4 regions of the Streptomyces sp. SS1-1 genome follow, and region 1 is predicted to be linked to each of the others. Evidence: riboswitches for the same ligand, from Rfam matches in the RefSeq annotation. Region 1 holds a riboswitch; each other region holds the start of a gene.

The links. A riboswitch is a leader RNA that binds a small molecule or an ion and turns the genes downstream of it on or off. The one in region 1 is predicted to bind cobalamin.
Region 2: another riboswitch for cobalamin. It lies ahead of F8R89_RS10800 (prenyltransferase/squalene oxidase repeat-containing protein); the one in region 1 lies ahead of F8R89_RS23465 (ribonucleoside-diphosphate reductase subunit alpha).
Region 3: another riboswitch for cobalamin. It lies ahead of F8R89_RS08410 (cobalamin biosynthesis protein); the one in region 1 lies ahead of F8R89_RS23465 (ribonucleoside-diphosphate reductase subunit alpha).
Region 4: another riboswitch for cobalamin. It lies ahead of F8R89_RS28630 (hypothetical protein); the one in region 1 lies ahead of F8R89_RS23465 (ribonucleoside-diphosphate reductase subunit alpha).

The regions. Positions count from the first base shown of each region.
Region 1 covers NZ_WBXN01000004.1:4,785,940-4,793,697, reverse strand. Annotated here, with positions in the region: gene F8R89_RS23490 (extracellular solute-binding protein) at 1-895, opposite strand, end outside; gene F8R89_RS23485 (GntR family transcriptional regulator) at 1,253-2,017, shown strand; gene F8R89_RS23480 (DUF3311 domain-containing protein) at 2,166-2,429, shown strand; gene mctP (monocarboxylate uptake permease MctP) at 2,426-4,054, shown strand; gene F8R89_RS23470 (GNAT family N-acetyltransferase) at 4,128-4,634, shown strand; cobalamin riboswitch at 4,680-4,812, shown strand; gene F8R89_RS23465 (ribonucleoside-diphosphate reductase subunit alpha) at 4,936-7,290, shown strand; gene F8R89_RS23460 (ribonucleotide-diphosphate reductase subunit beta) at 7,290-7,758, shown strand, end outside.
Region 2 covers NZ_WBXN01000004.1:2,106,796-2,114,553, reverse strand. Annotated here, with positions in the region: gene F8R89_RS10820 (ECF transporter S component) at 1-759, opposite strand, end outside; gene F8R89_RS10815 (ABC transporter ATP-binding protein) at 756-2,441, opposite strand; gene F8R89_RS10810 (energy-coupling factor transporter transmembrane component T) at 2,438-3,643, opposite strand; gene F8R89_RS10805 (SCO2322 family protein) at 3,643-4,296, opposite strand; gene F8R89_RS10800 (prenyltransferase/squalene oxidase repeat-containing protein) at 4,293-5,504, opposite strand; cobalamin riboswitch at 5,622-5,784, opposite strand; gene fxsT (FxSxx-COOH system tetratricopeptide repeat protein) at 5,953-7,758, opposite strand, start outside.
Region 3 covers NZ_WBXN01000004.1:1,579,198-1,586,955, forward strand. Annotated here, with positions in the region: gene F8R89_RS08385 (alpha/beta hydrolase family protein) at 1-389, opposite strand, end outside; gene F8R89_RS08390 (class II aldolase/adducin family protein) at 1,182-1,883, opposite strand; gene F8R89_RS08395 (lysozyme) at 2,082-2,840, shown strand; gene F8R89_RS08400 (inorganic phosphate transporter) at 3,017-4,252, shown strand; gene F8R89_RS08405 (hypothetical protein) at 4,290-4,511, shown strand; cobalamin riboswitch at 4,607-4,759, shown strand; gene F8R89_RS08410 (cobalamin biosynthesis protein) at 4,866-5,825, shown strand; gene F8R89_RS08415 (cobyric acid synthase) at 5,822-7,330, shown strand; gene cobN (cobaltochelatase subunit CobN) at 7,327-7,758, shown strand, end outside.
Region 4 covers NZ_WBXN01000004.1:5,955,401-5,963,158, forward strand. Annotated here, with positions in the region: gene scpA (methylmalonyl-CoA mutase) at 1-1,418, opposite strand, end outside; gene F8R89_RS28625 (methylmalonyl-CoA mutase family protein) at 1,418-3,220, opposite strand; cobalamin riboswitch at 3,362-3,541, shown strand; gene F8R89_RS28630 (hypothetical protein) at 3,599-4,015, shown strand; gene F8R89_RS28635 (MarR family winged helix-turn-helix transcriptional regulator) at 4,066-4,569, opposite strand; gene F8R89_RS28640 (NADP-dependent oxidoreductase) at 4,693-5,637, shown strand; gene F8R89_RS28645 (gamma-glutamyltransferase family protein) at 5,764-7,587, shown strand; gene F8R89_RS28650 (inositol monophosphatase family protein) at 7,687-7,758, shown strand, end outside.

The DNA.
Region 1 (7,758 bases):
TGGCACCGGGGATGGTGAAGTAGCCGATCTCCTTCTCGATCTTCGGGTTCGCCTTGGTGGCGATGCCGGCCTCCCAGCCCATGCCGATGAAGGCGCCGACGTTGCCCTTGCCGAAGACCTCGCCCTGCTGCGGGGTGGCCTCGTCCTTGTCCTTGGGGGCCTTGGACAGGGCCTGGAACTTCTTGTAGGTCTCCATCGCGGCGGCGACCTTGGGGTCGGCGAGGTTGGAGACGTACTTGCCGTCCTGCTCCTTCACGAGCTGGACGCCCTCACCGATGGTGAGGCCGACGAAGTGGTACCAGTTCTGGCCGGGCAGGTAGATCGGCTCGGCGTCGGTCTTCTCGCCGATCTGCTTGAGGTCGGCGTAGAACTCGTCGCGGGTCTTGGGCGTGTCCTTGATGCCGGCGTCGGCCCAGATCTTCTTGTTGTAGAGCACGACGCGGTTGGCGAAGTACCAGGGCGCCGCGTACTGCTTGCCCTCGAAGATCGAGGACTCGTTGAGGGACGCCGTCCACTCGCCGCCGATCTCGTTCTTGAGGTCCGCCAGGTCGGCGAGGCCGCCGGTCTTGGCGTACGCCGGGGTCTGGGTGTTGCCGATCTCGAAGACGTCCGGCGGGTTGTCCTCGGAGAGCGCGGTGGTCAGCTTCTGCTGGATGCCGTTCCACTGCTGGATCTCGAACTTGACCTTGGCCTTGGTCTTCTTCTCGAACGCCGCGGCGACGTCCTTCTGCCACTGGTCGGGCGAGGAACCGTCCATCACCCACACCGTCAGCGTCTGGCCCGCGTAGCCGTCCGCCCCGGCCTTTCCGTCGCCGTCGCCGTTGTCGCCCCCGCACGCCGCCAGGGAGATCATCATGCCCGCGACACCGATCGCGGATATCAGCCTGCGCTTCACGCCACCCTCCTCAGGGATGCCACAAACCCCCCTGCCTCCCCGCACTAGCGATGGGCCGGGACCTGGACCAATGGTGTAGACCAGTACCCGGAGCTTGGACCAGACCAGAAGGGGTGTCAAGGGTGGTGGAATACGCTCCGACCAGCCGTTATGCGACCTACATATGCAGGAACCTTTAAGTAAGAAACCCTCGAAAAGGCGATTCACAGCCGCCATCAGTCGCTATACCACTGCATTCTGTGGACTAGACCAAACGGCGCGGCGACGGTATACAGAACAGATCACGGAGCGTACGGGGACAGGCCCCACGCGCGCGTGCCACGATGTGAGCCGCAGCCGGAGCCGGGAAGGCGGAGCATGAGCACCGACGTCAGCAGTGCGGAGAACGAGAGCGGCGTCCCCGTCCGTACCGCCCGCGTGCCCAAGTACTACCGCCTGAAGAAGCACCTCCTCGACATGACGGAGACCCAGGCGCCCGGCACCCCGGTGCCGCCCGAGCGCACGCTCGCCGCCGAGTTCGACACCTCGCGCACGACCGTGCGCCAGGCCCTGCAGGAACTCGTCGTCGAGGGCCGGCTGGAGCGCATCCAGGGCAAGGGCACGTTCGTCGCCAAGCCGAAGGTGTCGCAGGCGCTGCAACTCACCTCGTACACCGAGGACATGCGCGCCCAGGGCCTGGAGCCGACCTCCCAGTTGCTGGACATCGGGTACATCACCGCCGACGACCGCCTGGCCGGCCTGCTCGACATCACGGCCGGCGGCCGGGTGCTGCGCATCGAGCGGCTGCGCATGGCGAACGGCGAGCCGATGGCCATCGAGACCACGCATCTGTCGGCCAAGCGCTTCCCCGCCCTGCGCCGGTCGCTGGTCAAGTACACCTCGCTGTACACCGCCCTCGCCGAGGTCTACGACGTGCACCTCGCCGAGGCCGAGGAGACCATCGAGACCTCCCTGGCCACCCCCCGCGAGGCCGGCCTGCTCGGCACCGACGTGGGCCTGCCGATGCTCATGCTGTCCCGGCACTCCCTGGACCGCACCGGACAGCCGGTGGAGTGGGTGCGCTCGGTCTACCGCGGCGACCGGTACAAGTTCGTCGCGCGACTGAAGCGGCCGCAGGACTGAGGCGTCAACGCCGCTGCTCAGCCGCCCTGTGGCGCGTACACGATTCCTCCACATCCGAACCGTGACCGAGGCCTTCCGCTGCGGTCGCGCCGTCACCTAGATTGCCCGGGCATTTCACAGGCGATCAACAAGGGGACGGAGCCGTCAGATGTCAGATGCCCCAGAAGTGAACAGAGGCGTGGTGACGCCGACCCGGGTGGTCATCGGCCTCTGCCTGGCCGCGCCCTTCGTGGCGATGCTGTGGGTGGGTTCGTACGCCAAGACCGACCCGGAGTTCATCGGCATCCCCTTCTTCTACTGGTACCAGATGCTGTGGGTGCTGCTCTCGACGCTGCTGACCATGACGGCGTACAAGCTGTGGCAGCGTGACCAGCGCGCCCGCGCCCCGCGGAAGGGCGGTGCGGCGGAATGAACGACGGCGTGAACGGCGTCGCGCTCGGCGTCTTCATCTTCTTCTTCCTGGCCGTCACGGTCATGGGGTTCCTGGCCGCGCGCTGGCGCAAGGCCGACAACGAGCACAGCCTCGACGAATGGGGCCTGGGCGGCCGGTCGTTCGGCACCTGGGTGACCTGGTTCCTGCTCGGCGGCGACCTGTACACCGCGTACACCTTCGTGGCGGTCCCGGCGGCGATCTACGCGGCCGGCGCGGCGGGCTTCTTCGCGGTGCCGTACACCATCCTGGTCTACCCGCTGATCTTCACGTTCCTGCCGCGGCTGTGGTCGGTGTCGCACAAGCACGGCTATGTGACGACCTCGGACTTCGTGCGCGGACGGTTCGGCTCCAAGAGCCTGTCGCTGGCCGTGGCGGTCACCGGCATCCTGGCGACGATGCCCTACATCGCGCTCCAGCTGGTCGGCATCCAGGCCGTCCTGGACGTGATGGGCGTCGGCGGCGGCGAGAGCACCAACTGGTTCGTCAAGGACCTGCCGCTGCTCATCGCCTTCGGCGTGCTGGCGGCGTACACCTACTCGTCGGGACTGCGCGCCCCCGCGCTGATCGCCTTCGTGAAGGACACGCTGATCTACATCGTCATCGCGGTGGCGATCATCTACATCCCGATCAAGCTCGGCGGCTTCGACGAGATCTTCGCCAAGGCGGGCGACGCCTTCGCGGAGCCGAACCCGAAGACGGGTGCCCCGCGCGGGGCGCTCACCCCGGGCGACGCGACCCAGTGGACGTACGCCACGCTGGCGCTGGGCTCCGCGCTCGCGCTGTTCATGTACCCGCACTCGATCACCGCGACGCTGTCCTCGCGCAGCCGTGAGGTGATCCGGCGCAACACCACGATCCTGCCGCTGTACTCCCTGATGCTGGGCCTGCTGGCCCTGCTGGGCTTCATGGCGATCGCGGCCGGGATCAAGGTGCAGAACGGGCAGCTGGCGATCCCGCAGCTGTTCGAGGACATGTTCCCGGCCTGGTTCGCGGGCGTGGCCTTCGCGGCCATCGGCATCGGCGCGCTGGTGCCGGCGGCGATCATGTCCATCGCGGCGGCGAACCTGTTCACCCGCAACATCTACAAGGACTTCATCAAGCCGGACGCCACGCCCGCCCAGGAGACCAAGGTCTCCAAGCTGGTGTCGCTGCTGGTGAAGGTGGGCGCGCTGGTCTTCGTCCTCACCATGGACAAGACGGTCGCCATCAACTTCCAGCTGCTGGGCGGAATCTGGATCCTGCAGACCTTCCCGGCCCTGGTCGGCGGCCTGTTCACCCGCTGGTTCCACCGCTGGGCCCTGCTGGCCGGCTGGGCGGTCGGCATGGTCTACGGCACGCTCGCCGCGTACGGGGTGGCGACCCCGGCGCAGAAGCACTTCGGCGGCTCCTCCAAGGAGATCCCGGGCATCGGTGAGATCGGCTACATCGGTCTGACGGCGTTCGTGCTCAACGTGCTGGTCACCGTCGTCCTGACGTTCGTCCTGAAGGCCGCGAAGGCCCCGGACGGCGTCGACGAGACGAAGCCGGAGGACTACACGGCGGACGCGGGCGACCCCGGCGTCCAGGTGGAACTGCCGCCGGCCACGGCGGGCTCGTCCCACTGAACCACCCGTGAGCGGCGGGCCGTCGGAGAGATCCGGCGGCCCGCCGCTGCGTGCGTACGGCACACTCGGCGGTATGGACATCGTGATCCGGCCGGCGGACCCCGGCGAGTACGGCCCTCTGGGCGAGATCACCGCACAGGCCTACCTCCAGGACGGCTTCCTCGACTTCGGCGAGGACGACGCCTACCTCGGCGAGCTGAAGGACGTGGCCAAGCGCGCGGCGGCCGCGCAGGTGCTCGTGGCCGTCGAGCACGGCCGCCTCCTCGGCGGTGTGACCTTCGTCCCCGAGGGCGGCCCGATGGCCGATCTGGCGGGCCCCGGCGAGGCGGAGATCCGTATGCTCGCCGTCGACCGCGCGGCCCGGGGCCGGGGCGCCGGCGAGGCGCTCGTGCGCGCCTGCGTCGACCGCGCCCGCGCCACGGCGGGCTGTGTGCGCGTGGTCCTCTCCTCCCAGCCCACCATGCACAGCGCCCACCGCCTCTACGAGCGGCTGGGCTTCGTCCGTACGCGGGAGCGGGACTGGAACCCGCTGCCGGAGCTCCTCGACCTCACGCTCGTGACCTACGAGTTGACGCTCTGACACCAGTACGCCACAACATCTAGGGGTGGCGCGGCAGGCGAGCACAAGATGTATGCTCATGCTCGCTGTCGCCGCAGGGGAATCCGGTGCGAATCCGGAACTGTCCCGCAACGGTGTACTTGTGCATGTCTCATGCGCTTCGTCAGTCCGAGGACCTGCCGACAGTGCGTCCCGGCCACCCGGCCGGTGCGCTCCGACGTCCGGGCCTCGTGGAATGGGCCGGTGGACGCGACGCCCCGTGCGCTCGTGAGCTGCCCCCTGCCCTCCGCAAGGCCCTGTGCCGAGCGAGGGAGAGCCTCACGTGACGATCGCGCCAGCCGAACCGGCCTCAGCGGCGGCCCAACCGGAGAACGACGGTCCCGGTGCCGCGCTGCTGCGGACCCTGACCGAGCTGACCGCCGACCTCCCCGACGCCGACCCCGGCCGGGTCGCCGCCGCCGCGCTGCGCGGCCGGTCCGCCCGGGCCGACGAGACGGAGTTGCGCGAGCTCGCCACCGAGGCGGCGGCCGGGCTCATCTCCGAGGACCCCGCGTACAGCAGGCTGGCCGCGCGGCTGCTCACCCTCTCCATCGCCGCCGAGGCGGCCTCGCAGGGCGTCACGACCTTCACCGGGTCCGTCGCGACCGGCCACCGCGAGGGCCTGATCGCCGACCGGACCGCCGCGTTCGCCCGCACGCACGCCGCCCGGCTCGACGCGCTCGTCGACCCCGCCGCCGACGACCGGTTCGGCTACTTCGGGCTGCGCACCCTGCACAGCCGCTATCTGCTGCGGCACCCGCACACCCGCAAGGTCATCGAGACGCCCCAGCACTTCCTGCTGCGGGTCGCCGCCGGTCTCGCCGCGGACGACAGCGCGGGGGCGGTGGACGAGGTCGCCGCGCTCTACCGGCTGATGAGCCGCCTGGAGTACCTGCCGTCCTCCCCCACGCTCTTCAACTCCGGCACCCGGCACCCCCAGATGTCGTCCTGCTACCTCCTGGACTCCCCCAAGGACGAACTGGACTCGATCTACGACCGGTACCACCAGGTCGCGCGCCTCTCCAAGCACGCGGGCGGCATCGGTCTGTCGTACTCCCGCGTCCGCGCCCGGGGTTCGCTGATCCGGGGCACCAACGGGCACTCCAACGGCATCGTGCCGTTCCTGAAGACACTGGACGCCTCCGTGGCGGCCGTGAACCAGGGCGGCCGGCGCAAGGGCGCCGCCGCGGTCTACCTGGAGACCTGGCACTCCGACATCGAGGAGTTCCTGGAGCTGCGGGACAACACCGGTGAGGACGCCCGCCGTACGCACAATCTGAACCTCGCGCACTGGGTGCCGGACGAGTTCATGCGCCGGGTCGAGGCCGACGGGACGTGGAGCCTGTTCTCCCCCGCCGACGTGCCCGAACTGGTCGACCTGTGGGGCGAGGAGTTCGACGCCGCCTACCGCGCGGCGGAGCGCGAGGGGCTGGCCCGCAAGACCCTCCCGGCCCGGGAGCTGTACGGCCGCATGATGCGCACCCTCGCGCAGACCGGCAACGGCTGGATGACCTTCAAGGACGCCGCCAACCGCACCGCCAACCAGACCGCCCTGCCCGGCCACGTCGTGCACTCCTCCAACCTGTGCACCGAGATCCTGGAGGTCACGGACGACGGGGAGACGGCGGTCTGCAACCTGGGCTCGGTCAACCTGGGCGCGTTCGTGCGGGACGGCGACATCGACTGGGAGCGCCTGGACGAGACGGTCCGCACGGCCGTCACGTTCCTCGACCGGGTCGTGGACATCAACTTCTACCCGACCGAGCAGGCCGGCCGTTCCAACGCCCGGTGGCGTCCGGTGGGCCTGGGCGCGATGGGCCTGCAGGACGTCTTCTTCCAGCTGCGGCTGCCCTTCGACTCCGCCGAGGCCAAGGCGCTGTCCACCCGGATCGCCGAGCGGATCATGCTCGCCGCGTACGAGGCGTCCGCCGGCCTCGCCGAGCGCGAGGGCCCGGTGCCGGCCTGGGAGAGGACGCGGACCGCGCGGGGTGTGCTGCACCCCGACCACTACGACGTCGAGCCGGCCTGGCCCGAGCGCTGGGCCGCGCTGCGCGAGCGGATCGCCACGACCGGGCTGCGCAACTCGCTGCTGCTGGCGATCGCGCCCACCGCCACGATCGCGTCCATCGCCGGTGTCTACGAGTGCATCGAGCCGCAGGTCTCCAACCTGTTCAAGCGCGAGACGCTGTCCGGCGAGTTCCTCCAGGTCAACTCCTACCTGGTGGAGGAGCTGAAGCGGCTCGGCGTGTGGGACGCCCGCACCCGCGAGGCACTGCGCGAGGCCAACGGCTCGGTGCAGGACTTCGCCTGGATCCCGGCGGACGTACGGGCGCTGTACCGCACGGCCTGGGAGATCCCGCAGCGCGGCCTGATCGACATGGCGGCGGCCCGCACCCCGTTCCTCGACCAGTCGCAGTCCCTGAACCTGTTCCTGGAGACGCCGACCATCGGCAAGCTCTCCTCGATGTACGCGTACGCCTGGAAGCAGGGGCTGAAGACGACGTACTACCTGCGCTCGCGCCCGGCGACCCGGATCGCCCGTGCCGCCCGCGCCACCGTCCCCGTCCAGCAGGTCACCGACCCCGACGCGGTCGCCTGCTCCCTTGAGAACCCCGAGTCCTGCGAGGCCTGCCAGTGATGTCCCGTACCCAGAACCTTCTCGACCCCGGCTTCGAGCTGACCCTGCGCCCCATGCGCTACCCGGACTTCTACGAGCGCTACCGGGACGCCATCAAGAACACCTGGACCGTGGAGGAGGTCGACCTCCACTCGGACGTGGCCGACCTCGCGAAGCTGACCCCGGCCGAACAGCACCTGATCGGACGGCTGGTGGCGTTCTTCGCGACCGGTGACTCGATCGTCGCGAACAACCTGGTGCTGACGCTGTACAAGCACATCAACTCCCCCGAGGCGCGGCTGTACCTCTCGCGCCAGCTGTTCGAGGAGGCCGTGCACGTCCAGTTCTATCTGACGCTGCTCGACACCTACCTCCCCGATCCGGAGGACCGGGCGGCGGCGTTCGCGGCGGTGGAGAACATCCCGTCGATCCGTGAGAAGGCCGAGTTCTGCTTCCGCTGGATGGACTCGGTCGAGAAGCTGGACCGCC
Region 2 (7,758 bases), 2.7 Mb from region 1:
CTTCAGCACCGCCGGACCCAGTACGGCCGTCAGCACCACGGTCACGATCGCCCGCCCCAGGTCCCAGCCGAGCGACGTGGCCACACAGTAGGCGGCGAACCGCGCCAGATTGGCGAGCGGTCCCAGCTCCGGCGCCGGGGAGATCGTCGAGGTGTCCTTCGGCAGATACGGCCAGCCCGCCATGTTCATCACCGTGCCGTACGCGAAGGCGGCGAGGAAGCCGTACGCCGCCAGCAGCGCCACCTCCGCGCGGCCCCGCAGCCGCTCCGCGCCCGGCAGCAGCCCCGCGCCCATGGTGAACCAGCCCATCGACAGCATCTGGAACGGCAGCCACGGCCCCACCCCGCCCGTGAGCAGGGCCGACGCGAACATCGTCACCGAGCCCAGGACGAAGCCGAAGCCCGGACCCAGCACCCGCCCGCTGAGCACCATCAGGAAGAACATCGGCTCCAGCCCGGCCGTCCCCGCGCCGATCGGGCGCAACGCGGCCCCCGTCGCCGCGAGCACGCCGAGCATCGCCACCGCCTTCGGGCCGAGCCCCGACTCCGAGATCGTCGCCGCCACGACCGCGACCAGCAGCATCAGCAGCCCCGTGAACAGCCACGGCGCGTCCTGCGCGTGCGCGTTCACCTGGGAGTCGGGCACGGCGAGGAACGGCCAGCCGAGCGCGGCGGCCCCCACCGCGCCGACCAGCACGAGGGCCGCCACGGACCGTGGCCCCAGCCGGACGGGCCGGGTCCGGTTCCCGGTGCCGCTCATGACAGGGCCTCCTGGACCTGGCCGACGGTCAGCCACCGCCGCGGGGCGAGGATCTTGGTGACCTGCGGGGCGAACGACGGGGAGGACACGACGACCTCGGCGGTCGGACCGTCGGCGATCACCTCGCCCTCCGCGAGCAGCACCACCCGGTGGGCCAGCTCCGCCGCCAGCTCCACGTCGTGCGTGGCCAGCACGATGGCGTGCCCCTGCCCGGCGAGGTCCCGCAGCAGGGCGACGAGATGCGCCTTCGCCGCGTAGTCGAGGCCCCGCGTCGGCTCGTCCAGCAGGAGCAGCGGCGGCCGGGCCGTCAGGACGACCGCCAGCGCGAGCGTCAGCCGCTGGCCCTCGGACAGGTCCCGGGGGTGGAGGTCGTCCGGGACGCCCGGCAGCAGCCTGGACAGCAGCGCCCGGCAGGTGCCCGCCTCGGCCTCCGCGTCGGCGTCCGCCGCCGCGCACTCGCCGGCGACCGTGTCGGCGTACAGCAGGTCGCGGGGCTCCTGCGGGACGAGGCCGACGCGGCGGACGAGGTCGCGGGGCGCGGTGCGGTGCGGCACGGACCCGCCGGTCAGCACGGACCCGGAGGACGGCGTCACCAGGCCCACGAGGGCGTTGAGCAGGGTGGACTTCCCGGCGCCGTTGCGGCCCATGAGGGCGACCGTCTCGCCGGGGGAGACCGTCAGGTCCACCCGCCGCAGCGCCCGCACCCCGTCCCGGGTCACCGCGAGCGCCCGCACCTCGGCCGCGTACGGGGACGCGGGGGCCGCCTCGGCCGTGGCGCGGGAGCGGCCGAACCAGCGGCGGGCCGGGGGACGGACCGGCGGCGGGGCGGGCAGCTCGGAGCGCGCGGGTGCGGGCAGGACGTCGTGGTCGCCGAGGCGCTGCCGCAGGTCCGCCGCCCGGCGCCGGGCGTCCCGGACCGTCAGCGGCAGCGGGGACCAGCCCGCCAGCCGGCCCAGCGCCACCACCGGCGGGAACACCGGGGACATCGCCATGATCTCCGCCGGGTCGCCGAGGACAGGCGGTTCGCCCGGCGCCGGGAGCAGGACGACCCGGTCCGCGTACTGCACGACGCGTTCCAGGCGGTGCTCGGCCATCAGGACCGTCGTACCGAGGTCGTGGACCAGCCGCTGCAGAACGGCCAGAACCTCCTCGGCGGCGGCCGGGTCCAGCGCCGACGTCGGCTCGTCCAGGACCAGCACCCTCGGATGCGGGGTGAGGACCGAGCCGATCGCCACGCGCTGGCGCTGCCCGCCGGATAGGGTGGCGATGGACCGGTCGCGCAGATCGGCCAGGCCCAGCAGGTCCAGCGTCTCCTCGACCCGGCGCCGCATCACGTCCGGGGCCAGCCCCAGCGACTCCATGCCGTAGGCCAGCTCCTCCTCGACGGTGTCGGTCACGAAGTGCGAGAGCGGGTCCTGGCCCACCGTGCCCACCACGTCGGCGAGTTCACGCGGCTTGTGGGTGCGGGTGTCCCGGCCGGCCACCGTGACCCGGCCGCGCAGGGTGCCGCCCGTGAAGTGCGGCACGAGCCCGCTGACCGCGTTCAGCACGGTCGACTTGCCCACCCCCGACGGCCCGACGAGCAGCACCAGCTCCCCCTCGGGCACCACGAGGTCCACGCCGTCCACGGTGGGCGCGGCGGCCCCGTCGTAGGTCACGGAGACGTTCTCGAAGCGGATCACGACGACTCCTCGCGGGCGGCGGCACCGCGCGGCGCCGGCTTCCTCGGTGCGGGCTTCCTCGGTGCGGGGCTGACGAACGCCGGGAGCAGCCCGATCAGGACGGCCGCCGCCGGCCACAGCGGAAGGGCGGGCGCCACCAGCGGCACCACACCCGGGTTCAGGGCCCCCGGCTCACGGCTCGCCGCCAGGGTCAGCAGAGCGGCGACGGCCGCGCCGGACCCGGCGACCAGCCAGGCGCGCGGCCCCCAGCGGTCGGGCCGGTACCGGGTGCGCGGGGAGCGGCGCCCGCCCAGCCGCAGCCCCGCCAGCGCCGCCGCCAGACCGGCCAGCAGCACCGGCAGCCCGTAGGTGCCGCCCGCCGCGGTCAGCAGCCCGTACGTGCCCGCGCACACGCCGAGCAGCCCGCCCAGGGTGAGCGCGGCGGTCGTACGCCGCACCCGGACGGGGACGTCGGCGGTGCGGCCGTAGCCGCGCGCGTCCATCGCGGCGGCCAGCGCGACCGAACGCTCCAGCGCGCCCTCCAGCACCGGCAACCCGACCTGGACCAGGCCGCGCAGCCCCCGGTCGGGCCGCCCGCGCAGCCGCCGGGCGGCCCGCAGACGCTGCATGTCGGCGATCAGATGAGGGGCGTACGTCAGGGCCACGACCACCGCGACCCCCATCTCGTACAGGGCGCCCGGCAGGGACTTCAGCAGCCGCGCCGGGTTGGCGAGGGAGTTCGCCGCGCCCACGCAGATGAGCAGCGTGGCCAGCTTCAGACCCTCGTACAGGGCCCTGACCAGGGTCTCGGCGGTGACCCGGCCGCCCAGCCGGATGCCCTGCGCCCAGTCGGGCAGGGCCACCTCGGGCAGGGTGACGAGCACATGGGTGCCGGGGATGGGGGAGCCGAGGGCCACCGCGAAGAACAGCCGGATCACGAGGACGGCGAGGGCGAGCTTGACGAAGGCGCCGTAGGAACGGGCCCAGGGGGCGTCCGGGCGGCAGCTCGCCACCACATAGGCGGACGTCGCGGTGAGCAGGGCGAGCAGCAGCGGATTGGTGGTGCGGGTCGCCGCGGTGCCCAGCGCCAGCGCCCACACCCACCAGGCGCCGGGGTGCAGGGGGTCGCGAACGGCCCGCCCAGCGTCGGGCACGGCCGGGGAGGGGGCGACCGCCCCCTCCGGGCCACCCCCGCTCCGCGTACCGCCGCGCCCCCCTGCCATCAGCCGCGCCGCCGTCGTGCCTGCCAGACGGCCGCGCTCGCGAGGACCACGACCGCCGCCACACCGGCGACGAGACCGACCGACGCACCGCCCTCCGGGTCGTCGTCCGGCTCGGTGGCCGCCGTGCTCCCGGTGCCCGCCGGCTTCTCGCCCTGCGCGACCTGCTCCCCGCAGCCCTTGCGCGGGTAGCCGTCGATCGCGCACAGCAGGGCGTTGGAGTCGTACCGCAGCGGACCGGCGACGGCCGCCAGGGCGTCCGCGGTCGTGGCGTCCGGGTCGACCCGCGCGCAGACGGTGCGCCGGGCAGGCGGCCGCTCGCCCGACGGGGCGTCGGCGGCCGTACCGAAGTCCAGGACGAGCGCGACGCGCTTCTTGCCGTCCCGCGCGGGCGTACGGGCGCAGATCACCGAGAACTCGGCCGCGCCCCGGGGCCGCGTGGCGTCCTTCGAGTCCTCGCTCACGGCGAAGCGGAACCCCTGGACATCGCCGTCGTCGGGGCGGGACAGCGAGGGGCCGAGGGTGGCGTACGACCAGGAGTCGCCGTCACGGTCCCAGAACGACCAGTAGCGGTACCCGGCGGCCTGGGCGGCCTGGGCCGCGCCGGCCGTGAGGACCAGCGCGGCCAGCAGGACCGCGAGGGCGCGCCGGATCACGCCCGCCCGCCCTTGGTGCGGTGGCTCAGCAGGAAGCCGATGCCGACGCCGACGACGAGGAAGACACCGATGTACCACCAGACGCCGAACGGGCTGTCGTCGTCCTTGTCCTCCTGGGTGTCCGCGCTCTTCGCGGCCGCCTTCTGCGGGGCCGGGCCGGTCGCGTTCAGCTTCGCGACCAGGTCGGTGCCGCCGAAGGCGCGCGGGTCGGTGCCGGTGGCGTGCGCGGCGAAGATCAGCTGGGCGTAGGCGGCGGGGCCGTTCTGCGCGGCCCACGCGGCGGCGTTGCCCTCCAGCCACTTCAGGGGCTTCGCGGCGGCCCCGGCCCCGCCCTGCGCGGCGAGCGCGACGACCGCGTCGGCCGTGTTGCCGTAGTCCGGCTGGTCGTCGGCGCCGGGCAGAGCGGAGACCAGGTGCCCGTCCTTCGCGAGGACCCGCGTCAGATAGGCGGCGCCGTTGGCGGCGGCCTGCTCGGGGGAGCCGGCCTTCGCGCAGGTGGCGTCGGCCTTCTCGCCGGCGCTCGTGACGAGCCCCTTGCCGAGCGCGCCGATCACCCCGGCCGCGGTGGCGTCGGCGTTGGCGGCCAGCCTGCCCTTCTTGTCCGGCTGGTAGGCGAACGCGCCCGCGTCGTCGCCCTCGCAGGGCAGCGCGAGGGAGAGCAGGGCGTCGTACGGCGACTTGCCGTCCCTGGTCACCTCGGCCGGCTTCTCGCCGGCGGCGGCCAGCGCGCCGACGACGACCGACGTCGAGTTGGTGTCGCTGGCGCCGCCCGGGGTGTAGCCCCAGCCGCCGTCCTTGTTCTGCACGGACTTCAGCCAGGTGACGGCCTTGCCGGTGACGTCGTCGTGACCGCCGAGGGCCGTCAGGGCCTGCACGGCGGCGGCGGTGCTGTTGCTGTCGACCATCACCTTGGCGTCGCACGCCTTGGCGGTGTCGGCGCGGTAGGCGGCGAACGCCCCGTTCGCGCACTGCTGCCCGGTCAGCCAGTCCACGGCGGACGCGGCGGGCCGCACCTTCGCGGTGTGCTGGGCGAGCAGCGCGAGGGACTGGCGCCAGACCCCGTCGTACGTCGGGTCGGTGGTGCCGTACAGCCCCTCGGGGAGGGACGCCGACGGCGACGGGGACGGTGAGTCGGCGGCCATGGCGGGCGCGGCCGCGCCGAGCACGACGGTGGCGGCCAGGGCCGCTGCGCTGCGGCGGACGTTCATGATCGGCGGGTGCCCTCTCCCTGTGGGGAGCCGGACAGCACGGGAGGACCCCCCCGGGCGGCTCGGCTCCGTATACCTCGACGGTGCCGTGCTCCGGCAGGCTGCCGGGACACGTGAGCCGGTCACGTCCGTCCAGGGCGGTCCGGCTCACCGGCCTCGGACTCGCCCGCCACGGGGGGCGGGACGCGGGGACCGGATCACGGTTGCGGGTCAGCGCCGGAATTGCACCGGCTTTCCCCTGAACGGGTGAGTGATGACGACCGGGACACTGTACCCGGGGGTAGGGCGGGGTGGTGAGGTGGCTGGGGGGTGCCCGGTCGGCCTCGGCCCCGCGCACGGCCGTCGGCCGGGTGGTCACCACCTCGGCCTCACGGGTGTGGGACCTGCGCGGCACGTCCCGATCCCGGCACCGCGGCCGGGGGGATCGAGAATCCGATCACACTGCGCCTCAGATCGGCTCGGGGTCGAACTCCCAGCCCGATCGCCTCCACTCGCGCAGCGCCAGGGCGCGGGGATGGTCGGCGCCGAGCCGGGCGGTGAGGGCGCCCAGCACCTCCTCGCGCAGTCGCTCGGCGGCCTCGGTCTCCCCCAGCTCGTTCAGCACCACCGCGAGGTTGGCGGCGCAGACCAGGGGAGCGGGGTGCTGGTCGTCGTCGAGGACATCACGGATCCGGTCCAGCACCGACTCGTAGGTCGCGCGGGCGATCTCCCGCTGACCCAGCGCCGCCTGGGCGTTGGCCACGTTCATCCCGCACATCAGGGTGAACGGGTGGTCGTCGTCGAAGATCTCGGCGAAGGCCCGCGCCGCCTGCTCGGCGTGCGCCAGGGAGGAGGCCGCCTCGTTCGCCGAGCAGAGGAGCACGGCCAGGTTCGCGTAGCAGGCCGCGGTGTAGGGGTGCTGGTCGTGGAAGAAGCGACGGCAGTCGTCCAGGACCCGGCGGGCCAGTTCGAGGGCCTCCTCGGTACGGCCCTGGGCGCCCAGCGCGCCGGCCAGCCCCAGCTGGAGCAGCAGCCGGTTGGGTGACGCCGACCCCTCCTCGGCGGGGAGGGCGGCGAGCACCGCACGGGTCAGCTCCTCCGCCTCCTGCGCCCGCCCCAGCCGGCGCAGCGCGCCCGCCAGGGCCTTGCCGGCGTTGACCGTGGTGGGGGAGGACGGCCCGAACTGCCGGTTGTCGAGACAGCTCTGGTAGGTACGCCGCAACTGGTGCTCCGCGCCCGCGTAGTCACCGCAGTCCAGGAGATCGCGGGCGTGGCTGATCGTCGATTCCCGGGTGTACGCGTGCTCGGAACCGAGGATCTTCTTCCGCATCTCCATCGTCTTGCGGTCCAGCCGCAGGGCGTCCGCGTACTGCCCCAGCACCCGCAGGCAGACGGCGTAGTTGTTGGCCGCCACGAGGCTGCGCGGGTGGTCCTCACCGAACAGTTCGAAGAGCCGCTCGTAGTTCCGGCGGTCGCGTTCCGCGGCCTCGCTGTAGCGGCCCAGCCCCCGCAGGTCGGCGGCCACACCGCCCGAGGTCATGAGGATGTGGAGGTCGTCCGGGCTGTCCAGGACCGCCTCCTGGCGGCGCAGGACGTCCATGTCCATGTCCAGGGCTTCCTGATAACGGCCCTGTGCGCGGAGGACGTTGCCGATCTGGAAGCCCATGTGCAGCACCCATCGATCCTCTTCGCCGCTGTGCTCCACCCATCCCTCGTGGACCCGCGTGCTGAGTTCGTAGGCCTGCTTGAGCTCGCCGCGGCGGCGCAGCTGGCGCACGCGGTCGACGATCAGCTTGCGGATGCCGTAGTCCGGTGTCGTCAGGGCCCACTTGGTTCCGAGGTGCGGCCAGATGATGCGGTAGCGCTCCCAGGTGTTGTGGTCCTCGGGGTCGTCCTGTTCGGGGCGGGCGGCCACCAGCGTGCGGAACACGGCGTCCCGCATGGTCTCCTGCTCCTCCTCCGTCATGTTGGAACGCACCGACATCTGCACCAGCCGGTGCACCTGGAGACTGCGGGACTTGCGGTCCACCGTGGCCAGCGAGAGGCGGCTCAGCTCCTGGAAGGCCCGCGCGATCATCTCCGTGCCGTCCAAGGGGCGCGGCCGGAAGCCTTCAGATGCCCGGCCCGACAGGGCCTGGGCGATCTGGGTGCTCTGCAGGAGATCGAGGGAGATGGGCCCGGGGCTGAACCAAGCCGCCAGCTTCAGGAGTTGCACGGCCGGCGGGAAGCTCTCGTAGAGCTGCTCGATCGCCACGCGCCACGTCTTGGAGACGTC
Region 3 (7,758 bases), 3.2 Mb from region 1:
CCGAGGGTGGCGCGCGGGTTGCCGACGTACACGTTGGGGGTGAGCCAGACGCTGTCGCCGGGCTTCAGGGTGCCGTGGGTGACCCGCTCCAGACGGCGGACCACGGTGTCGGCGGAGTGCTGCGCGTCCTCGAGGACGGGGCCGACGACGGCGTGCGAGCCGTCACCGGCCAGGCCGTACGTGCCGGGACGCAGCGAGGCCAGGTCGCGGGTGAGGGTGATCTGCCCGGCGGCCGTGGCGTGCACGGTGAGCCGGGGTTCGGTGGGCAGCGGGCGGCCGGGGGTCGCCGTCAGGGCGGCGCCGCTGGCGAGCCGCCCGGCGGCGACGCTCGCGGCGCCGGCGGCCAGGGCCACGGAGACGGCTGCGGCCGTCGTTCGGACAGTGCGCACCCGTCCAGTGTCCGGAACGACCGGCCTGACGGCCAGTGGGAGGGCGGGGTGGGGTGACGTGCGCGCGGTCGCGCGGCCGGGCGGGGCGAGACCGCACGGGTGGCCGCCGGACACCAGTCCCGGGCGCGCCCCGCCTTCGCGGGCCGCTCCTCGCACGGCACGAGCCGGGCCCCGGCAAGGCGGGGTGACGAGCGCGCGACGAAGCAGCCGAGCCACGGAGCCGAGTGACTTGCGCGCCGCCGCGCGGCCGAGCGGAGCAAGACCGCACGCGTAGCCGCCGGACACCTACCCCGGGCGCACCCCGCCTCCACGGGCCGCTCCCCGCACGCGGCAAGCGGAACCCGGCGGAGCGGGGGTGAAGAGCTCGCGGCGAAGCAGCCGAGTGGCGCGCTGTGTGGACGAGCGCGCGGCCGAGCCGCAGGGCCGGGTGACGTGCGCGCGGCCGGGCGGCGTGAGACCGCACGCGCGGCCGCAGGACACCTGCCCCCGGCACTCCCCGCCTCCACGGGCCGCTCCCCGCACGTGACGAGCGGTGCGAGACCGTATGCCTGGCCGCCGGACACCTGCCCCGGGCGCGCCCCGCCTCCACCGCCCGCCCCTCGCACGGGCAGGCGGGCGGGTGGCGGGCCGAAGCGGGCCGCCGGGGCCATGGCGCCGCCGGAGGCGGGCGCACCCCGGCCCGTGCGGGAAAGGACGGCACCACGGCCGAGGTGACGGGCCGTCGGCGCCTGCCGGCCGGTCGTAGGGCGGTGCCCCCGGCCTGACGCCGGGGGCAGCAGGCGCCCGGGGCCGTCAGCCCTGTTGCCCGTATCCCTTCAGGCGCTCCCCCACCTCCGCCACCTGTTCCCCGGACAGGAGGGTCGGGGTCAGGCCCGGGACCGAGGAGGCCGTGAGCCAGACGCGGCACATCCATTCCAGTTGGGCCGTGCGGTCGTACGCCTGGTCCAGGGTGGCGCCGTGGGCGACGGTGCCGTGGTTGCGCAGGAGGCAGGCGGTACGGCCGGTGAGGGCCCGCAGCATGTTCTCGGCCAACTCCTCGGTGCCGTACGCCGCGTAGGGGGCGACCCGGACGGGTCCGCCGAGGGCCGCGGCCATGTAGTGGATCAGTGGGAGTTCGGGCACCAGGGTCGAGACGGCCGTCGCGTGGACGGCGTGGGTGTGCACGACGGCGCGGGCGTCGGTGGCGGCGTAGACGGCGAGGTGCATGGGCAGTTCGCTGGTCGGCACCAGGGTGCCCAGCACCTGCCGGCCGTTGAGGGCGACGCCCGTGACGTCCTGGGCGGTGAGCCGGTCGTACGGCACGCCGGACGGCGTGACCAGCACCGTGTCCCCCACCCGCACCGAGACGTTCCCGGACGTGCCGACCACGAGTCCGTCGGCGACGGTCCGGCGGGCCGTGGCGACCAGGGCCTCCCAGGCCGCCGCCTCCTCGGGCCGCACCGTGCGCCGGTTCGGGACGTCGCCGTCCCCCTGCTCCCACCGTTCGTCAGCCATGCGGCGATCCTGCCAGGCGCGGTGCGCGAAGTCGCCGGTGGATGGGGGCACTTCAGGGCGGAGGGGCGACCTCCGGGAGGGTGCATACCCCGACATACCGTCCGCTCCGGCCGCTTGGCCTGAGATCGATCGGAGTTCAACGATCTTCCGATAATCTCCGGGTGATTTGCCGCACACGCCACCATTCCGGGGGGAACCATGGCCCGTGCCCGCAAACCGTCCCGACTCGCCGTGTCCTGCGCGGCCGTGCTCGCGCTCACCGCCACCGCCGTCGCCGTCCCCGTCTCAGGAGCACCGGCCCCGCCCGCTGCCGCCGCCGCCGCCGGAAAGCCCCGAGGTCATGACGTCTCGTCGCACCAGAAGGACGTCGACTGGGCGGACAGCCGGGCGCGGGGCGCGCGGTTCGTCTACGTCAAGGCGACCGAGTCGCACACCTACCGCAACCCCTACTACGCCCGGCAGTACGACGGCGCCCGCGCCGCCGGCCTGGTGCGCGGCGCCTACCACTTCGCCCTGCCCGACCGGTCCTCGGGCCGTGCGCAGGCGGCGTTCTTCGTACGCAACGGCGGCGGCTGGCGGCCGGACGGCTGGACCCTGCCGCCCGCGCTCGACATCGAGTACAACCCGTACGGCTCGCACAAGTGCTACGGGCTGCCCAAGGCGGCGATGACCGCCTGGATCGGGGCGTTCAGCGACGAGGTGCGCCGGCTGACCGGCCGCCGCCCGGTGATCTACACCACCGCCCACTGGTGGAACACCTGCACCGGCGCCTCCCGCGCCTTCGCCGACCACCCGCTCTGGGTGGCCCGCTACGATGTCCCGGACCCCGGAACGTTGCCGTCCGGATGGCGCGCCTGGACCCTCTGGCAGTACGACAACGGCGGCGGCCTGCCGGGTGACCAGAATCTCTTCAACGGGTCCCTGACCCAGCTCAGGTCGTTCGCCCGCGGCGGCTGAACCGCGCCGCGCCCCGGCCGCGCCCCGGCCCCGCCCGGGCACCGCGGACGGGGGCCTTCCGTTCATAGGGGAAACCCTCCCTGCCGGACACCGCGCGGCCCGCCCCAGTTCACCTTCCGTTCACTCAGGTTTCCTACGTTCATCGAGCCAATGACCTCGAACGATTGCCTGGGTAAATGGAAAACTTCTCGCTGATCCTCGCGATCGTGGTGGTAACCGCGCTCGCGTTCGATTTCACGAACGGTTTTCACGACACCGCCAACGCGATGGCCACGACCATCTCGACCGGTGCGCTCAAGCCCAAGGTCGCGGTGGCCATGTCCGCCGTGCTCAACCTTGTAGGCGCTTTCCTCTCGGTGGAGGTCGCCAACACGATCTCCAAGGGTCTCGTCGACGAGACCGGCATCCGTCCCGAGGTCATCTTCGCCGCCCTGGTCGGCGCGATCCTCTGGAACCTCGTCACCTGGCTGGTGGGCCTGCCCTCCAGCTCGTCGCACGCCCTGATGGGCGGCCTGATCGGCGCCACCATCGCCTCGGCCGGCGTCGGCGCCGTCCACGGCGACGTGCTCGTCACGAAGGTCCTGCTCCCGGCCCTCGCCGCCCCGATCGTCGCGGGCGTCGCGGCCCTGCTGGCCACGCGGCTCACGTACACCCTCGGCAAGAAGGCGGACGGCGAGGCCGCGAAGAAGGGCTACCGCGCCGGCCAGATCGCCTCCGCGGGCCTCGTCTCCCTCGCCCACGGCACCAACGACGCCCAGAAGACCATGGGCATCATCACCCTCGCCCTGATCGCGGGCGGCGCCCTCGCCCCCGCCTCGGACCCGCCCACCTGGGTCATCCTCTCCGCCGGCCTGGCCATCGCGCTCGGCACCTACCTCGGCGGCTGGCGGATCATCCGCACCATGGGCAAGGGCCTCACCGACCTCCAGCCGCAGCAGGGCTTCGCCGCCCAGACCAGCGCCGCGACGGTCATCCTGGCCTCCTCCCACCTCGGCTTCTCCCTGTCCACCACGCACTCCGTGTCCGGTTCCGTGATGGGCGCCGGTCTCGGCCGCAAGGGCGGTGTGGTCCGCTGGTCCACGGCCACCCGGATGTTCGTCGCCTGGGCCCTGACCCTGCCGGCCGCCGCGCTGGTCGCGGCGCTCGCCGAGTACGTGACGGGCCTCGGCACCTGGGGCACCGCCGCCGTCGCGGTCTTCCTGATCGCCTCCAGCTTCGCGATCTGGCGGATCTCCCGCCGCGAGGTCGTCGACCACACCAACGTCACCGGCGACGAGGACGAGCCCGCCGGTGTGGTCACCACCGCCATCGCCGTCGTGACCCCGCCTCCCACGGGCACGGTGACCGACGACCTCTCCGTCACCCTCCCGGCACCGGCCCCCGGACCCGAGCCCACCAGGGCCGCGGTCTGACCCCCGGTCACCCCTCCCGGCAACACAAGGAAGCAGCATGAAGATCGACTGGGCGGCCCTCGGCTCCGTCTTCGGTGTCAGTCTCGTCGTCACGGTGGTCCTGGTGGCCCTGTTCACCCTCGGCATCGCGGGCCTCTCGCGCCGCGAACGGGCGGTCGCGCAGGGCGACTCGGCGGCGCTCGCGGTCACCGGCGCCTACGCGTGCTTCGCGGCGTGCACGGCGGCCGTGGCGTACGGCATCTACCTCATCGTGGCCTGACGTACGACGCGTGACTCCTGAGGTGCGTGACGGGACACCGTCGCGCACCTTCGGTGTGTGTGGGCCTGCGCACACTCTCCCGTCGCAGGTCACAGGCAAGTTGACGGCCGTCGCGACCCGTGGTGGACTTCCCAGGCCATGTACGGCGGCAGAAGAGGAAGCCGGTGCGAATCCGGCGCGGTCCCGCCACTGTCACCGGGGTAGTGACCCCCGGGAGCCAGGAACTCTCGCCGCCGGTCTCGTCGAACCAGGGCGTGGACACCCTGAGTGAGGACATCACGCGATGCTCGCCTGCCGATCGTCACGCAGTAGCAGTACCGGACCCCTGTCCGACGCCACCACCGGCTGAACCCCATGCGTGCCGAACGCGTCTTCGCGTACGGCGCCGCCGCCGGACTCCTCGGTGACCTGCTGCTCGGCGATCCACGCCGTGGGCATCCGGTCGCCGCGTTCGGACGTGCCGCGGGCGCCGTGGAACGGGTGTTGTGGCGCGACCACCGCGCCTGGGGTGTGCTCCACACCGCCGTGTGCGCCGGTGGCGCCGTGGCGGCCGCCGCGCTCGGCGCACGCGCCGTGCGCCCCTCCCCCGCCGCCTCCGTCGCCCTGACCGGCGCCGTCACCTGGGCCGTCGTCGGCGGCACCTCGCTGGCCCGGGAGGCCCGGGCGATCGGACGTGCCCTGGAGTCCGGGGACGTGGAGGCCGCGCGGGCGCGGCTGCCGCATCTGTGCGGCCGGGACCCGCAGGCGCTGGACGCCGACGGGATCGCGCGGGCCGTCGTGGAGTCCGTCGCGGAGAACACCTCGGACGCCGTGGTCGGCGCCCTCGTATGGGGGGCCGTCGCCGGGGTGCCGGGCCTCGCGGGGTTCCGGGCCGTCAACACGCTCGACGCGATGGTCGGGCACCGCTCCCCCAAGTACCGCCGCTACGGCTGGGCTTCGGCCCGTCTCGACGACGTCGCCGGCTGGCCGGGGGCCCGGCTGACCGCCGTACTGGCCGCCGTCGCCGGGGGCGACCCCCAGGGGGCCGTACGGGCGTGGCGGGCGGACGCGCACCGGCATCCCAGCCCCAACGCGGGCCCCGTGGAGGCGTCGTTCGCGGGCGCGCTCGGGGTGCGGCTCGGCGGGACGCTGTCGTACGGCGGGCGGGTGGAGCACCGGCCCGTGCTCAACGGGGCTGCCGGACGGGCCGTCGAGGTCGCCGACATCGAGCGGGCCGTGCGGCTGTCGCAGCGGGTCGGCGTGCTCGCCCTCGGGGTGTGCGCCGGGGCGCGGCTCCTGCTCGGGCGGCGCGCGGCGCGGGGACGTGCCGCGTGAAGGGCGGGCTGCTCGTCGCCGGTACGACCTCCGACGCGGGCAAGAGCGTCGTCACCGCCGGGATCTGCCGCTGGCTGGTCCGGCAGGGCGTGAAGGTCGCGCCGTTCAAGGCGCAGAACATGTCGCTGAACTCGTTCGTCACCCGCGAGGGCGCGGAGATCGGGCGGGCGCAGGCCATGCAGGCGCAGGCGTGCCGGATCGAGCCGACCGCGCACATGAACCCCGTCCTGCTGAAGCCGGGCGGGGACCGCAGCAGCCAGGTGGTGCTGCTGGGCCGGCCGGTCGGCGAGCTGAGCGCGCGCGGCTACCACGGCGGACGGCAGGAGCGGTTGCTCGGCACCGTGCTGGACTCCCTCGCCGAACTACGGGCCTCGTACGACGCGGTGATCTGCGAGGGCGCCGGTTCGCCCGCCGAGATCAACCTGCGGCGCACGGACATCGTGAACATGGGGATCGCGCGCGGTGCCCGGCTGCCGGTGCTGGTCGTGGGCGACATCGACCGGGGCGGAGTCTTCGCCTCGTTCTTCGGGACGGTGGCGCTGCTGGCGCGCGAGGACCAGGAGCTGGTCGCCGGGTTCCTCGTGAACAAGTTCCGCGGCGACGTCTCGCTCCTCGAACCCGGCCTGGACATGCTGCACGGCCTCACCGGGCGGCGGACGTACGGCGTGCTGCCGTTCCGGCACGGTCTCGGCATCGACGAGGAGGACGGCCTGCGGGTGTCGCTGCGCGGGGCGGTGCGCGAGTCCGAGGTGGCCGCCCCGGCCGGCGAGGACGTGCTGCGCGTCGCCGTGTGCGCGGTGCCGCTGATGTCCAACTTCACGGACGTCGACGCGCTCGCCGCCGAACCGGGCGTCGTCGTGCGGTTCGTGGACCGGCCGGAGGAGCTGGCCGACGCCGATCTGGTGGTGGTGCCCGGCACCCGCGGCACCGTGAAGGCGCTGCGCTGGCTGCGCGAGCGGGGGCTGGCACAGGCCCTGGTGCGGCGGGCCGCCGAGGGCCGTCCGGTCCTCGGGATCTGCGGCGGCTTCCAGGTCCTCGGCGAGCACATCGAGGACGACGTCGAGAGCCGCGCCGGTCATGTCGACGGCCTCGGCCTGCTGCCCGTGCGGGTGCGGTTCGCCCGCGAGAAGACCCTGACCCGGCCGTGCGGTGAGGCGCTCGGCGAGCGGGTCGAGGGCTACGAGATCCATCACGGGGTCGCCGAGGTCCTGGCGGGTGAACCCTTCCTGGACGGCTGCCGGGTCGGCCAGACCTGGGGCACCCACTGGCACGGCTCGCTGGAGTCGGACGCCTTCCGGCGCGCCTTCCTGCGGGAGGTGGCGGCCGCCGCGGGCCGCCGCTTCGTACCGGCGCCCGGCACCTCGTTCGCCGCGCTGCGGGAGGAGCAACTCGACCGGCTCGGCGACCTCATCGAACAGCACGCGGACACGGACGCGCTGTGGCGGCTCATCGAGTCGGGCGCGCCGCGAGGACTGCCCTTCATCCCCCCGGGAGCGCCCGCATGAGCACAGTGTTGTTGTTGTCGACCGCCGACACGGACCTGCTGGCGGCACGCGCCGGCGAGGCCGCGTACCGGATCGGCAACCCGACCCGCCTGGACGTCGCGTCCGAGCTGCCCGCGCTGATCGAGGGCGCCGACATCGCCGTCGTACGGCTGCTGGGCGGGAAGCGGGCCTGGGAGGACGGGCTCGCCGCGCTGAAGGCGTCGGGGGTGCCGACGGTGCTGCTGGGCGGCGAGTCCGTGCCGGACGCGGAGCTGATGGCCGAGTCGTCGGTGCCGGCCGGCGTGGTCGCGGAGGCGCTGAAGTACCTGGTGGCGGGCGGCCCCGCCAACCTCACCGAACTGGCCCGGTTCCTGTCGGACACCGTGCTGCTGACGGGCGAGGGCTTCGTGGAGCCGCGCCCGATGCCGGAGTACGGCGTGCACGGCTCC
Region 4 (7,758 bases), 1.2 Mb from region 1:
TCGACGCGGTACTTGTTGACGCCGATGACCGGCTGGCGCCCGGAGTCGATGCGCGCCTGGGTGCGGGCCGCCGCCTCCTCGATGCGCAGCTTGGGGATGCCGGCGTCGATCGCCTTGGCCATGCCGCCGGCCGCCTCGACCTCCTGGATGTGCTGCCAGGCGCGGCGCGCGAGGTCGTACGTCAGCTTCTCCACGTAGGCGCTGCCGCCCCACGGGTCGATGACCCGGGTGGTGCCCGACTCCTGCTGGAGCAGCAGCTGGGTGTTGCGGGCGATGCGCGCCGAGAAGTCGGTCGGCAGGGCCAGCGCCTCGTCGAGCGCGTTGGTGTGCAGCGACTGCGTGTGCCCCTGCGTCGCCGCCATCGCCTCGACACAGGTGCGCGTGACGTTGTTGAACACGTCCTGCGCGGTCAGCGACCAGCCCGACGTCTGCGAATGGGTGCGCAGCGACAGCGACTTGGAGTTCTTCGGGTCGAACTGCTTCACCAGCTTCGCCCACAGCAGGCGCGCGGCGCGCAGCTTGGCGACCTCCATGAAGAAGTTCATGCCGATCGCCCAGAAGAACGACAGCCGGGGCGCGAACGCGTCGACGTCCAGGCCCGCTTCCCGTCCGGCCCGGATGTACTCGACGCCGTCCGCGAGCGTGTACGCCAGCTCCAGGTCGGCCGTCGCCCCGGCCTCCTGAATGTGGTAGCCGGAGATGGAGATCGAGTTGTAGCGGGGCATCCGCTGCGAGGTGTACGCGAAGATGTCGGAGATGATCCGCATCGACGGCTTCGGCGGATAGATGTAGGTGTTGCGGACCATGAACTCCTTCAGAATGTCGTTCTGAATGGTCCCGGCCAGCTTCTCGGGCGGTACGCCCTGCTCCTCCGCCGCCACGATGTACAGCGCGAGCACGGGCAGCACCGCGCCGTTCATCGTCATCGACACCGTCATCTTGTCCAGCGGGATCCCGTCGAACAGCTGCCGCATGTCGTAGATCGAGTCGATCGCCACGCCCGCCATGCCGACGTCGCCGGTCACCCGAGGGTGGTCGCTGTCGTAGCCGCGGTGCGTCGGCAGGTCGAAGGCGACCGACAGGCCCTTCTGGCCGGCCGCCAGATTGCGCCGGTAGAACGCGTTGGACTCCTCGGCGGTGGAGAAGCCCGCGTACTGGCGGATCGTCCAGGGCTGGTTGACGTACATCGTCGGGTACGGGCCGCGCAGATACGGCGCCACACCCGGGTAGGTGCCCAGGAAGTCCAGGCCCTCCAGGTCACGCCCGGTGTACAGCGGCTTGACCGCGATGCCCTCCGGCGTCTCCCACGACGGATCGTCCCCGCCGGTGGCCTGCTTGACGGCCGTACGCCACTCGTCGGAGCCGCCCGCCGCGGCCGGGGTCCCCAGTTCGATCCCGGTGAAGTCGGGGATTCCCATCAGGACACTCCCATGCGGTCGAGGGTGGCGGACAGGACGGCGACGGCGTCACAGCCCGCGAAGACATGGCCGTCGACGCCGGGGTGGTCCCCGGGCCGCCCGGCGAGGAACACGTGCGCGGCACCGGCCGCCTTCAGCCGTCCGGCGACCTCGGCGGCCTGCTCCTCGTACACGGCGTCGCTGGAGCACAGGCACGCCTCGGTGGCGCCGCTCTCCTCGAAGGTGCCCTCGGTGACGGGCTCGATGCCGCCGGCCTGGAAGAGGTTGGAGGCGAAGGTCAGCCGCGCGGTGTGGGCGGCGGCCGGGCCGAGCGCGGCCAGGTAGATCCGGGGCCGGGCGCCGGTCGCCGCGAGGTGCGCGTCGGAGCGGGCGCGCAGCGCCTCGTACGTCTCGTCGCGCCGCACGCGCGGCAGGCCCCCGGACGGCGGCTCGGGCGCGGGCTCGCGCACCACGGGCTGCTCGGCGAGGTTCGGGAACTCGCTGACGCCGGTGACCGGTTCGCGGCGCTTGGCCAGCTTTCCGGTGCGGGCCTCCCAGGTGGCGGCGAGGTCGTCGCCCAGCCGCCCCGAGCGCAGGGCGGCGGCCTGGCCGCCCGCCCGCTCGATCCGCTGGAAGAACTCCCAGCCCGCGTGGGCCAGTTCGTCCGTGAGCCGCTCCACGTACCAGGAGCCGCCCGCCGGGTCGATGACCCGGGCCAGGTGGGACTCCTCGATGAGGATGGTCGAGGTGTTGCGGGCGATGCGCCGCGCGAACGCGTCGGGCAGGCCCAGCGCGTGGTCGAAGGGCAGCACCGTCACCGAGTCGGCGCCGCCGACACCGGCCGCGAGCGTGGCGACCGTGGTGCGCAGCATGTTCACCCACGGGTCGCGGCGCGTCATCATCACCGGCGAGGTGACGGCGTGCTGCACCTGGGCGGAGGTCGCCCCGGACACCTCGGTCACCCGGGCCCACAGGCGGCGCGCCGCCCGCAGCTTGGCGATGGTGAGGAACTGGTCGGCGGTGGCCGCGTAGCGGAACTCCAGCTGCGCGGCGGCCTGTTCGACCGTCAGCCCGGCCTCGGTCAGCTCCCGCAGATACGCCACACCGGTCGCCAGGGAGGCGCCGAGCTCCTGCGCGGCCGAGCCGCCGGCCTCGTGGTACGGCAGCGCGTCCACGGTCAGGGCCCTGAGCCCGGGGTACTCCTCGGCGCACCGCCGGGCCAGCGCGGCGGCCGGCGCGAACGGCAGGGACGTGCCGGTGCGGGCCTCGTGGCCGAGCGGGTCGGCGCCGAGGTTGCCGCGCGCCGCGTCCTTCGCGACGCCACGCTCGTCGTACAGGGCGAGCAGGGCGTGCGCGGCGGCCTCCGTGTCGGCGCCCGCGTCCAGGACGACCGGGGCGAGGTCGAGGTAGACGCCGTCGAGGGCGCCGCGGAGGGAGGAGACCGGGATGCCGGCCTCGCCGAGGACCAGCCAGAGCGAGGTGACGCCGTTCTCCAGGTCCGCCAGCACCACGCCGTCCGCGGCCGTGGTGTGCCGCTGCCGTACGTCCCAGCCGCCGGCCGTGTTGCCCTCGGGGCGACCGCCCCGGACGAACGGGGCGAAGCCGGGCAAGCCGGGGTCGGGCGCGGCGTCACGCGCGGTGTACAGGGGGCGGGAGCGCATCCCGTCCTCGAGTGCGGTGGACAGGGCGTCCTCGGCAGCCGTACCCGACACATCCTTGCCCGCCTTGCGCAGCACACCTTCCACCAGGTGTCGCCACTGCTCATGGGTTGCGTCAGGGAACTCGGCGGCCAGCGAGAGCCCGTCGTCAGGCAGGACCGTCATGCTCGGATGCTAGGTCAGATCGCCAAAGGAGCAGCAGGGGGCACGGCTGTGACCTTGCCCTCTTCCAGATTGTGACCTGCGTCTCCGCGCCCTTGCGAGGCCCGCTCGAGCACGCCGAACGGGCGTCCGCGCACCCCGACTTGATAGCCTCGCCGAGCTGGTCGCGCCCCTTCTCCGGGGCCAGGGAATCCGGTGCGAATCCGGAACTGACGCGCAGCGGTGAGGGGGACGGGCGGGGCAGGCACGCCACTGGGAGACCGGGAAGGCGCCCCGCCGGGACGAACCCGAGTCCGAAGACCTGCCGGCACCTCCGCGCCCCCGGGCGGGGAGGACGTCCACAGGCCGGCTCCGCGTACGAGCCCCGACCCGAAGGCAGCCATGCCCGTGCTCCCGCCCCCGCCCCAGCCGTCGTCCGAGCCGCCGCCCGCGGACCGGCGTCCCCCGGCCGCGCCCTGCCGGGTCGTGCTCTGCCGGGACTGCTGCTGCGGCAGCCCGAAGGTGACCGGTGTCGACCACGAGCGCCAGACCGCCCGGCTGAGGGAGAGCGTTCCGGTGCGTGTCTCCGACTGCCTCGACGTCTGCGACCACGCCAATGTGGTCGTCGTCCAGCCCTCCGCCGCGGCACGGGCGGCGGGCGCCCGCCCGGTCTGGCTCGGCCTCGTCAACGACCCCGACGCCACCGAGGACGTCATCGCCTGGGTCCGGGCGGGCGGCCCCGGCGTCGCCCCCTGCCCCGAGATCCTCGGCCTCCACGCCTTCCCGCCGCCCTCGTCCCGCGCCTCCGGAAAGGGCTGACCGTCCGCGCGCCGCGTGGAGGGCTCAGGCCCGCCCCTGCGGGTACGGGTTCAGGCCTCGCTCTTGCGGCGGCGTGAAGCGGCCGAGCGGGGCGGGGTCGCCCGCATGTGGTCGCGCACCGGCCGCAGCAGGCCGGCGAGCGTCCTGACGTCGTCGGCCGAGAGCGGCGCGAACAGCAGCCCGCTGACCACCTCGATGTGCCCCGGCAGCACCTTCGCGAGCAGCTCGCGCCCGGCGTCGGTGAGGGTCACGGTGATGCTGCGCTCGTCGTCCGGTGAGGGGGCGCGGACGACCAGGCCCTCCCTCTCCAGCAGACCCACCTGGTACGTCAGGCCGCTGCGGCTGTAGACGACGCCGTCGGCCAGGTCGGTCATGCGGTGACTGCCCGTGGGCGCGTCCCCGAGCCGGGCCAGCAGCTGGAACTGCACGTAACTGAGCCCGCCGCTCTCCCGCAACTGCTGCTCGACAGCGTGCCGCAGCAGGCTGGTCACCTCGATGAGGTCGAAGTAGGTGCCGAGCTGCACGGGGTCGAGTGACGGCGGCGAATCAGGCATGGCCGGAGTCTACTGCTCACCCTCACTTGCTTCGAATTCGAAGCAGGTGTAGCGTCGACGCCAGTTACTTCGAATTCGAAGCAACCTTCACGATCGAAGATCACGACGAAGGTGAGAACCGTGATGAAGGCAGTGCGTTTCCACGAGTACGGCGAGCCCGGCGTCCTGCGCCACGAGGACGTGGAGCAGCCCGTCCCCGGCCCCGGCCAGGCCCGCGTCCGCGTCGCCGCGACCTCCTTCAACCCCGTCGACGCCAACATCCGCGCCGGCTTCATGCGCGGCCCCATCCCGGTGGAGCTGCCCCACACCCCCGGCATCGACGTCGCCGGCACGGTCGACGCGCTGGGCGAGGGGGTGGACGGCCTCACGGTCGGCGACGAGGTCGTCGGCTTCCTGCCGATGGACGGCGCCGGAGCCGCCGCCGAGTACGTCCTCGCACCGGCGGACGTCCTCGCGCCGGCACCGAAGAGCGTCCCCCTGGCGGACGCCGCCGCCCTTCCGGTCGTGGGCCTCACCGCGTACCAGGCCCTGTTCGACCACGGCGGGCTGACGGCCGGGCAACGCGTCCTGATCAACGGGGCGGGCGGCGCCGTCGGCGGCTACGCGGTACAGCTGGCGAAGAACGCCGGCGCCCACGTCATCGCCACGGCCGGCCCGCGCAGCGCCGAGGCGGTCGCCTCCGCGGGCGCCGACGAGATCGTCGACCACACCATCACCGGCGTCACCTCGGCGGTGACGGAACCGGTCGACCTCGCGCTCAACCTCGCCCCGGTCGAACCGGCCGACCTGGCGGCGCTGGTCACCCTGGTCCGCCCCGGCGGGGCCCTCGTCAACACCACCGTGTGGATGCCCGCACCGGGCGACGAGGAGCGCGGTGTGCGGGGCGTCGACCTGTTCGTCCGCAGCGACACCGGACAGCTGGAGCGCCTGGCCGGGATGATCGACCGAGGCGAGCTGCGCGTGGACGTCGCCGAGCGGGTGCCGCTGGCCGGGCTGCCGAACCTGCACGCACGGGCCGCCGAGGGCGCGGTGCACGGCAAGGTCGTCGTCGTCACCTCCACCGCGTGACGCCGGCCGGCCTCCACACCTTCACGGCACCCTCGCACCACGCCCCCATGGACGGTTGAACATCGAACAGGTGGTCACGGAAGATCGGACGGACCCGTCCGCCCGACCGCGAGGTGACGCCCGGCCATGTTCACCACCCGTCCCACCCTCCAGGGCACCTTCGGCATGGTGTCCTCCACCCACTGGCTGGCCTCGCAGTCCGCGATGGCGGTCCTGGAGCGCGGCGGCAACGCCTACGACGCCGCCGTGGCGGGCGCGTTCGTCCTGCACGTCGTCGAACCGCACCTGAACGGGCCGGCCGGCGAGGTGCCCATCCTCCTCGCCCCGGCGGGCGGCGAGGTGCGGGTGCTGTGCGGCCAGGGCGTCGCCCCCGCGGGCGCGACCGTCACCCACTACCGGGGCCTCGGCCTGGACCTCGTCCCCGGCACCGGCCCGCTGGCCGCCGCCGTCCCCGGCGCCTTCGACGCCTGGATGGTCCTGCTCCGCGACCACGGCACGCTCGCGCCCGCCGACGTCCTGCAGTACGCCATCCACTACGCCGAACACGGGCACGCGCCCGTGGAGCGCGTCGGCGAGACGGTCGAGACCGTGCGGGAGCTGTTCGAGACCGAGTGGACCTCCTCCGCCGAGGTGTACCTGCCGGACGGCGAGCCGCCCCGCCCCGGCACGCTCTTCCGCAACCCGGCGCTCGCCGCCACCTGGAAACGCCTCCTCGACGAGATCGCCGGCGCCGGCGACCGCGTCGCGCTGATCGAGGCGGCGCGCGAGGTGTGGCGTACCGGGTTCATCGCCGAGGCACTGGTCCGGCAGGCGCACCGGCCCACCCTCGACACCAGCGGCGAACGCCACACCGGCACCCTCACCGCCGCCGACCTCGCCGCCTGGTCCGCGACCTACGAGGCGCCGGCGACGTACGACTGGAACGGCTGGACCCTGTGCAAGGCCGGGCCCTGGACGCAGGGCCCGGTCCTCCTCCAGCAGCTCGCCCTGCTCCCGGACGAGCTGCCCCCGTACGGGTCCGCCGACTACGTCCACCTGCTGATCGAGAACTGCAAGCTGGCCATGGCCGACCGGGAGGCCTGGTACGGCGACGCCGCCGAGGTGCCGCTCGCCGACCTGCTGTCCGACGCGTACAACGCCGAACGGCGCCGGCTGGTAGGCGACACGGCCTCCTTCGAACTGCGCCCCGGCAGCCCCGGCGGCCGCACGCCAAGGCTCGGCGCCCACGCGCGGGGCGCCGCCGTCGCCACACCCGGCAACGTGCCTGGCGCGGGGGAGCCGACGGTCGCCACGTCGCCCCTGTCCCCGGTGCCGGCCGAACCCGAGGTGGCCGCCGACGGCACCACACGCGGCGACACCTGCCACCTCGACGTCGTCGACCGGTGGGGCAACATGGTGGCGGCCACCCCGAGCGGCGGCTGGCTCCAGTCGAACCCCGTCGTGCCCGAACTCGGCTTCCCGCTCGGGACACGCCTGCAGATGACCTGGCTGGAGGAGGGCCTGCCGAGCTCCCTGACCCCAGGCCGGCGCCCCCGCACCACGCTCACCCCCAGCATCGCGCTGCGCGACGGCGTGCCCGTGCTGGCCTTCGGTACCCCTGGTGGCGACCAGCAGGACCAGTGGCAGCTGCACTTCTTCCTCGCCGTCGCCCTGCGCGGCCCGGTCCGCGGCGGCCCCGACCTCCAGGGCGCGATCGACGCCCCGAACTGGCACAACGACAGCTTCCCCGGATCGTTCCACCCGCGCGGCAGCCGGCCCGGGAGCGTCACCGTGGAGGCCCGCACCGACCCCGCGGTGGTCGACGGGCTGCGGCGGCGCGGCCACGACGTCACGGTCGGCGACGCCTGGTCGGAGGGCCGCCTGTGCGCGGTCGCCCGCGACCCCGCGACCGGCGTCCTGTCGGCCGCGGCGAACCCGCGCGGCATGCAGGGGTACGCCGTCGGACGCTGACGGACCACGGATGATCTCCGCCCCGCGAGTTCACCGGGAGGCCGTCCGCAGGTCACCCGGCGGGCGGGCGTTGTCAGTGCCGCGTGTTTCCATGGACGGGTGATCGAAGACAACGAAACCATCGAAGAGTTTCTCGCCCGGCACAGCACCGACGTGGAGGACGCCGTCCGC